Linked DNA regions of Dehalococcoides mccartyi 195. The protein of the gene in region 2 binds, or shares a complex with, the protein of the main gene of each other region. Links are inferred from orthologs where the notes say so. Each region holds a gene or a part of one and is shown on either strand. Other genes may lie near its edges.

Region 1 (4,602 bases), 190 kb from region 2 along the record:
GACGAAGAAGCTCTGGCAGCAGCCATCAGAGAAAAGCGTATCGGCGGTGCCGCTATTGACGTTTTCTCCAAAGAACCCTGTACCGAAAGCTGCCTCTTTGAGTGTGACAATATTATTGTTACCCCCCACCTGGGTGCTTCCACTGCCGAAGCTCAGGAGCTGGCCACCTCTGACGTGGTCAAACAGGTAATAGATGTATTTGAAGGCCGCCCCGCCCGCTATGCCGTAAATGCACCCTATATCTCGGCTGAAAGCCTGCCGGTAGTCGGTCCCTTTATGCCAGTTGCCCGCACAGTGGGCAGCCTGGTAAGCCAGCTGACTGACGGGCACATGAAAAATGTGACCATCAAATACTGCGGCGAACTGGCCGCTTATGATACCACCGCCCTGAAGGCCCTGGTGCTGGGCGGTATACTTGAGCATATCAGCGAAGAACGGGTGAACGTGGTCAATGCTGATATCGTAGCCGCGCAGCGCGGGCTTGGTGTAACCGAACAAAAGGAATCCGCCTGCCAGAATTTTTCCAGCCTGATTACTGTCACCATAGATACCGATAACGGCAAATCCAATACGGTTGCCGGCAGTCTGGTGCGGGGTGACGTGCATATTGTAAGGCTGAATGATTACTGGATAGATATTGTACCTACCGGCGGTTATTTCCTGTTTGCAGACCATATAGACCGCCCCGGACTGATAGGTGCGGCCGGTAAGATTACCGGTGATGCAGATATCAACATAAGCTACATGCACCTCAGCCGCCAGAAAGCCAGAGGGCAGGCCCTGATGATACTGGCTCTGGATGAACCCCTGCCGGAAAAACAGCGCCAGCAGCTGCTGTCCCTGCCGGACGTTCAAACAGTCCAAGTTGTAAAAATCTAGCTTTTAAGGTTTAGGGTAATAAAGCAAGGCTACCGCTTAAGTTGCTGGTAGCCTTGCTTATTTGAGGGATAAATGAAAATCGGGGTACTGGCCCTGCAAGGGGCATTCCGGGAACATATAAATATGCTGCGCACGCTGGGAGCGGAAGCGGTGGAAGTGCGCAAAGCTGAAGAACTGGCCGAACTTTCAGGGCTTATAATCCCCGGCGGCGAAAGCACCACCATTACCAAACTCCTTTATACATTCGGCCTGGCCAAGCCTGTAAAAGATTTAGCACGTAACGGAATGCCCGTTTGGGGTACCTGTGCCGGTATGATTTGCCTTGCCAAAGAGCTAAGCGGAGATATTTCCGGGGTAAAAACGCTTGAACTTATGGATATCACCGTCCGCCGGAATGCCTTCGGCAGGCAGGTAGACAGCTTTGAGGCAATGCTGAAGGTAAAGGCTCTGGAAGGCGGGGATTTTCCGGCGGTATTTATCCGCGCCCCTTTGGTAGAAAAAACCGGACAATGGGTGGAAGTACTGGCCAAGCTGCCTGACGGGACTATGGTGGCGGTAAGGGAGAATAATTTGCTGGCAACATCGTTCCACCCGGAACTCTCGGCGGATAACCGCTTTCACCGGTACTTTGTTCAGATGGCCAAAGATTACAAACCCTGATTAAAATATTTAGGTAAAATCATAAAGGGGAGGTGAAAACCTCCCCTTCTTTGTTTTATAAACCTATGTGATTTACTTTTTGGAATTTGCCTCAGAGTCAAAACGGTAAACTACCAAACCCGAAGGCAGTTTGGGGAAGAAATAAGTGGATTTGCGGGGCATGCGGTCAGATACGTCTGAAATAGCCTTGATAACCTCCGCCTTCATGGGGTTCAGAATAAAGGCCAACTGGAATTCACCTGATTTCACCCGCGAAACCACATCATTACGGTCAAAATTAAAGGCTATGCGCGGGTCTTCCACCGTTTTAAGCCCCATCAGCTCCTCAAGGATAATATGGTCAAGTACGCTCACATCCAGCTTCTTATAGATATCAGAATGGAAATACGGCATAAGGTTACTGGCAGTCTCAATCTCACGCAGGGTCAGCAACGTGAAGTTTTCTGTGCCGCCCAAACCATACATAACCAGGCGGATTTTACCCTCTTCTTTCAGGGCTTTATCCAGAGTATCCCAAGCACCAGGCAGTTTGGCCGGTATGGTAGTAACATCAAAGAACGATGCCAGTTTGGTCTGTAGATTTGACAAAGTACTTGCGTCCATCCCGCCCAGCAGGCGGTGCGCCGGCAAAACTACCAGACCGGGGTCAGCAAAGTCTACCAGGGTCATCATTACAAAATTAACCGGGTCATCAGAGGGGAGCTGGGGGTTTCCGGCCAGACGTTCCCGCCTGTAGGTCAGGGCGCTTTCATAACGATGATGGCCGTCAGCTATATAGATGGGTTTCTTGTCAAATAAAGCCGTTATTTTGGATATGGCTGGTTCATCAGTTACCACCCAAAGCTCATGGCGTTCGCCTTCAATATTCATGCTGACAACCGGTTTGCTTTCGGTTTGCAGCTCAAGCAGCCTGCTTACGTTTTTTTCTATATCCTGATACAGCCCGTACACCGGGCTGGTATTGGCACGGACGGCTGAAATGAGGTTAATCCTGTCCCTTTTAGGTTCGGAAAGTGTGCCTTCGTGGGGGCGGATAACCATCCTGTCCCATTCCTCAAGTCGCACTCTGGCAATAATGCCCCGCCTTTTATACTGTTTGCCGAACACACTGAAGTAATGGTCATGTATGTATATAGCCGCTTTCTTTTCGGCAGTCATTACCCGTTCGCCAATCCATTTTTCCAAGATGGCGGCGGCACGGGTATAGCGGTTATCTACAATATTGTCCTGGGGGGTGGGCTGGCTGTATTCCAGCCGTATATAGTTGTAAGGGCTGCGCTCTTTAAGGGCTTTTTCCTGTTCAGGGCTGATAATGTCATAAGGCGGACAGATAACATCTGCCATATCATCTACAAACATAGGGTTGTAACGTAATCCGTGAAAAGCCCGAACTTCAGCCATTTTTCTAGCTCCCTCTTTCCAAAATCTGGTTTTAGTTTAACTTAGAACGGCGTCTGACGCAAGCCCCTTTCAAACGTGAACGGTTGTACTTTTGTACTTGCTCTAAACAGGGGCTGTGATATACTAATAACCTGTATGGAAGATATGTTTTCCCCCCGAACGGAAATAGAAAACCTGAGGCGCGAGATAAACCGCCATAACCAGCTGTATTACGTTCAGGACAACCCTGAAATATCTGATTCCGAGTATGACGCCTTGCTCCGCCGCTTAAAAGAGCTGGAGGAAGCCCACCCTGAGCTTGTTACGGCGGACTCCCCCACCCAAAGAGTGGGGGCTGAGCCGCTAAAGGCCTTCGGCATTGTCAATCACCCTTATCCGCTGCTTTCTCTGGCAAATGCCTTTTCAGATACGGAACTGGAAGCCTGGTACCTGCGGGTAAAGAAACTGCTGGGGAATGCCGCTTTTCAGATAGACTGCGAACCCAAAATGGACGGGCTGGCAGTTGCACTTACCTACCGAAACGGCAAGTTTACCACCGGCGCTACCCGGGGTGACGGCTTTCAGGGTGAAAATATCACCCGAAACCTGAGAACTATCCATTCTATACCCTTAAATACCGAGGAGGACGCCCCCCCTGTTTTTGAAATAAGGGGTGAAGTGTATCTTCCAAAAGAAGGCTTCGCCAAGCTCAACCGCGAAAGGGCTGATAAAGGGCTATCCCTTTTTGCCAACCCCCGCAATGCCGCCGCCGGTTCGCTCCGCCAGCTTGACCCGTCAGTAACGGCCGAAAGACCGCTGGATATATTTATTTATGCTCTGGGGTATGCGGAAGACAGCCTGCTGCCTGACAGCCACTGGCAGATACTGGAATATTTCAGCCGCCTGGGTTTTAAGATAAACCCGCGTAACCGTCTGGTAAACACCCTGGAAGAAGCCAAAGAATACTACCGTGAGATGGCGGAAAACCGGGATTCCCTGCCCTACGAAGCAGACGGGGTAGTCTTCAAGGTAGATTCCGTATCCCTGCAGCAAAAACTGGGGGATGCGGGACGTGAACCCCGCTGGGCTATCGCCTATAAATTTCCGGCCGAACAGGTCACTACCCTCCTTAGGAAAATAGGCATATCGGTAGGCCGTACCGGCACTTTAAACCCGTATGCTATCCTTGAACCGGTAAATGTAGGCGGGGTAGTGGTAAAACAGGCCAGTTTGCATAACGAAGATGATATCCTCCGCAAGGATATCCGTGAAGGGGATACGGTAGTAATCCAGCGGGCGGGGGAAGTAATACCAGAGGTAGTTGCCCCGGTGCTGGCTAAACGCAGCCCCGAATCAAAACCCTTCAGCATGGAGGAAACCCTGTTTAACCCCAAACTTAGCCGCCCGGCCTGCCCGGTGTGCGGAGGGGAAATATACCGCCCCGCAGGCGAGGCTATGCACTACTGTGCCAACGTTTCCTGCCCCGCCCAGTTTGAACGCCAGCTGGAACACTTTGTTTCCAGAGGGACTATGGATATCCGCGGCATCGGCGAAAGCCTGAGCGTGATACTGGCACAAGAGGGACTAGTCAAAAACGTATCTGACCTTTACTACCTGACTGCGGCTGATTTACTGAAACTGCCGCGCATGGGTGAAAAAAGTGCGGATAATATAATAAAAGCT
Region 2 (3,373 bases):
TACCCCTTTGAAAACACGGCGGGGATGAAGCACTCCCGGGGGCAGTTCATTTTCTGGCAGGTCAGGTTGGCCGAAACAGAATACATCTGTATTGGCAATGGGTTTGGCGGCAAGTCCCGTGCCCAGTATGTCACGGATTACCCCGCCAATGCCGGTAGCCGCCCCGCCGTATGGCTCAACCGCTGACGGGTGATTATGGGTTTCAGCCTTAAAGCAGACCCCCCATTTATCATCAAACTCTATTACGCCGGAGTTATCTACAAAAACAGATAAGCACCAGGGTTTGTTAAGTTCAGCAGTGGCTTTGGCTATAGTCTGCTTCAGCAGGTTATTTATAATCTGGCCGTCATAATCCAGCATAGCCTTAAATGTTTTATGGCAGCAGTGTTCGCTCCAGGTCTGGGCCAGGGTTTCCAGTTCGGCATCAGTGGGTGCCCGCCCCAGTTTCAGGTAATGTTCATAAATAGCCGAAAGTTCCTGGTGGCTCAGGCTGAACTCCTTGCCCAGCGAGGCCATGTTGTCCTTCAGCTTTTCGGCCAGCAGGTCAATCTTCCTCAGTTTAAAAGTATACTTCGGGTTAGGGGGGAAGGGGTTTGAACCGCTCTTAACCACATGCTGGACAATGGGGTTTATAAGAAGCTTACTGCCGATGGTATCCAGTTCGTCAGCCGAAATTTCCCCCTTAAGCAGATAGCGTTTGGCCGTTTTGGCGGCAGTTACGCCCTTTATGCCCAAATCAGAAATGGCTTTGAGGATAGTTTCCTGAACCGGGTCGGTTACCCCGGCGTTATAGGTGACTTCTATAGCCGAAAAGCCGTCAGCTTCCGCCTGCGGGCAGTTGGCGTCATATTTAAAGGTCTGGATTATCTTGTCTGAAAGAAGCTCCCCGGAAATGGTCAGGACTTCACTGTCTGAAAGCTGTCCCTCCAGCCAGAAAACGTCTATTACCCGCACTTCGCTAACTGAGGTAATGCCAAGGTCTTGTATATCACGGCAAATGCTGTTGCCTTTCGGGTCTGGCCACTCCGGTTTCAGGGAGACTTCTATCCTGTGCACTTTTTACCAGCCCCTGCGGGAAATCAGTTTATCGGGTTCTATTTGTTTTATATCCAGACCGGGCATGGCATCACCCAGACCCTTGGATATTTCGGCCAGTACTTTGGCATCTTTATAGTGGGTTACCGCTTTGACTACGGCTTTGGCCATGGCGGCGGGGTCAGATGATTTAAATATACCTGAACCTACAAATACCCCGTCCGCCCCAAGCTGCATCATCAGGGCTGCATCAGCCGGGGTAGCCACCCCGCCGGCGGCAAAGTTTACTACCGGCAGTTTACCGGTCTTGTGAAGTTCAAGCACCAGTTCCAAAGGTGCATTTATCTCTTTGGCATAAGCGGAAAGTTCGTCAGCGGACATAGACTGTACCCGTCTGACAGAGCCCATAACGGAACGCATATGGCGTACCGCTTCCACAATGTTGCCGGTACCGGCCTCACCCTTGGTGCGTATCATAGCTGCACCTTCGCCAATCCGCCTTAAGGCTTCACCCAAATCACGGCAGCCGCAAACGAAGGGGACTTTAAAATCATGTTTCCAGACGTGAAAACTTTCGTCCGCCGGGGTAAGCACCTCGGACTCATCAATGTAATCAACCCCCATGGATTCCAGTATCTGGGCTTCTACAAAGTGACCTATGCGGCACTTGGCCATAACGGGTATGCTGACTACTTTCATAATCTTTTCAATAATAGTGGGGTCTGCCATGCGGGCAACGCCGCCGGCCGCCCTTATATCCGAAGGTACGCGCTCCAGCGCCATAACGGCACAGGCGCCTGCTTCCTCCGCTATTTTAGCCTGTTCGGGGGTGGTCACATCCATAATCACCCCGCCTTTGAGCATTTGAGCCAGGCCAGATTTTACTTTGAAAGTACCGGTTTCCATATCTAATCTCCCCTGAGGGTTCTCCCTCCTGTCCTATTCGGCTATATTCTACTATTTATGCCCCTTCGGGGCAAACATAATTGTATATTATTACGGCAGGTATCTGTTGATCCGGCCTGATCTTTGTGCTATACTTTTGTAGTCAAACGGGAAGTTTTTAAAGTAAAAACAGGGAGGCTTTGGTGAATATTTTTAAAGCTATCATGGGTAAATGTGATACCGCACCCTTAGCTGACGATGTCTGGAGTGTGATGGACAGCCAGATTACCCTTGATTTGGAAAAGCTGCCGGGGCTGTCTTTAAAGGGCGGGGCTGGTTATATGGCGGGCAAAGGCCTTGCCAAGCCGGTGCTGGTGGTACGCGGTCAGGATAATAACCTTTATGCTTATGAAAATGCCTGCCCCCATGGCGGACGCAAAATTGACCCCGTACAGGGCGAAGCCAGACTCCGCTGCTGCAGTGTAAACCACTCTACCTTTGATTATAACGGCAAGGTTCTTTCCGGGCCTGCCCAGCATAAGCATGAACTAAGGCGTTTGCTGACCAGCCAGGCTGACGGGAAACTCCTTATCAGCCTTTAATATCCGGGTTTAAAAAACTCTGCGGAACTGCTATCGGTAGTGACGGAAATATCCGTTATGCTATACTGTTGCCTGCGCCAGCGTGGCTCAGAGGTAGAGCAGCGGTTTCGTAAACCGCCGGTCGGAGGTTCGAATCCTCTCGCTGGCTCCATTTATTTATGACGAGGTATAAGACTAAATGAGCAAATTTGTAGACAGGCTTAAAAATGTTTCCAAAGGCTATGTGCGTCCCATGGGCTTTAACGCGGTTGCCTCTGCTCCCCCGCCCAAAATGCTGCTGGCAGCCGAGCTGGATATTGAAAACCTGACGGATAAAGAAGCATTTGGCGGGGCAGACGTGGTGCTTGTCTCTGCCAGTAAAGCCAGTGCCAAAAAGCTGAAAGAAGCGGCTGATTTGCTGGGAGAGACTGTTTGGGGTGTTATGCTGGGTGATAAAGCAGCCGATGCCGCAAAAATGGCCAAGGCCGGGGCAGATTTTGTGGTCTTCAGCCCGGATGCCGAAGTATCACCCCTGACCGCTCTTGAAAAAACCGGCAAGATAATAATTCTTGAAACCAATCTGACTGATTTCATGATAAGGGCGGCGGACTGTTTGTCCGTAGGGGCGGTTATCGTGGGTGAGCAGGCAGATACGGCTACTCTTAGCTGGCGGAAGATTATGCTCTACCAGCGTTTTGCGGATATATTGTCAAAACCCTTTCTGGTAAGGGTAAGTTCAAATATCACGCTTTCGGAGCTTCAGTCACTCTGGGCTTTGGGTATAGACGGGGTACTGGTAAGCGGGAGCGCAGGTTTGAAAGAACTGCACACACTGATAGACAAGGCGGAGTGGACTCCTAAACGCAAACGCG

The links.
Region 1: the proteins of pdxS (region 2) and pdxT are in contact, whole or in part, in a crystal structure (PDB 2ISS), measured with the Thermotoga maritima proteins. The link is inferred for Dehalococcoides mccartyi 195 from one-to-one orthologs. Residues at the interface, in WP_004081493.1 of Thermotoga maritima: Met1, Glu2, Ile3, Lys4, Lys5, Gly6, Thr7, Ile9, Ile10, Gly13, Phe14, Glu16, Met17, Phe18, Lys19, Gly20, Gly21, Glu36, Glu37, Ala38, Gly39, Ala40, Val41, Met72, Ser76, Ile77, Pro78, Val79, Gly98, Asp100; in WP_004081494.1 of Thermotoga maritima: Val8, Gln9, Gly10, Asp11, Arg13, Glu14, Glu17, Lys30, Leu31, Gly45, Gly46, Glu47, Thr49, Thr50, Arg53, Ile54, Glu57, Met58, Arg105, Asn106, Arg110, Gln111, Val112, Glu113, Ser114, Phe115, Glu116, Thr117, Phe118, Val119.

The regions. Positions count from the first base shown.
Region 1 is NC_002936.3:545,638-550,239, reverse strand. What follows is about bases 1-2,745. They hold pdxT (pyridoxal 5'-phosphate synthase glutaminase subunit PdxT), read left to right. Parts: upstream 1-951; coding sequence 952-1,539; downstream 1,540-2,745. Other genes in these bases: DET_RS03160 (DUF1015 domain-containing protein), read right to left, coding at 1,612-2,745; serA (phosphoglycerate dehydrogenase), read left to right, coding at 1-879. Also shown: more of DET_RS03160, read right to left, coding at 2,746-2,940; NAD-dependent DNA ligase LigA, read left to right, coding at 3,085-4,602. UniProt on the Bacillus subtilis protein: Catalyzes the hydrolysis of glutamine to glutamate and ammonia as part of the biosynthesis of pyridoxal 5'-phosphate. The resulting ammonia molecule is channeled to the active site of PdxS.
Region 2 is NC_002936.3:362,090-365,462, forward strand. Bases 1-2,845 are described here. They hold pdxS (pyridoxal 5'-phosphate synthase lyase subunit PdxS), read right to left. Parts: upstream 1,942-2,845; coding sequence 1,060-1,941; downstream 1-1,059. Other genes in these bases: purL (phosphoribosylformylglycinamidine synthase subunit PurL), read right to left, coding at 1-1,056; DET_RS02120 (ubiquinol-cytochrome c reductase iron-sulfur subunit), read left to right, coding at 2,124-2,522; DET_RS02130 (hypothetical protein), read left to right, coding at 2,701-2,845. In the rest of the region: more of DET_RS02130, read left to right, coding at 2,846-3,373. UniProt on the Bacillus subtilis protein: Catalyzes the formation of pyridoxal 5'-phosphate from ribose 5-phosphate (RBP), glyceraldehyde 3-phosphate (G3P) and ammonia. The ammonia is provided by the PdxT subunit.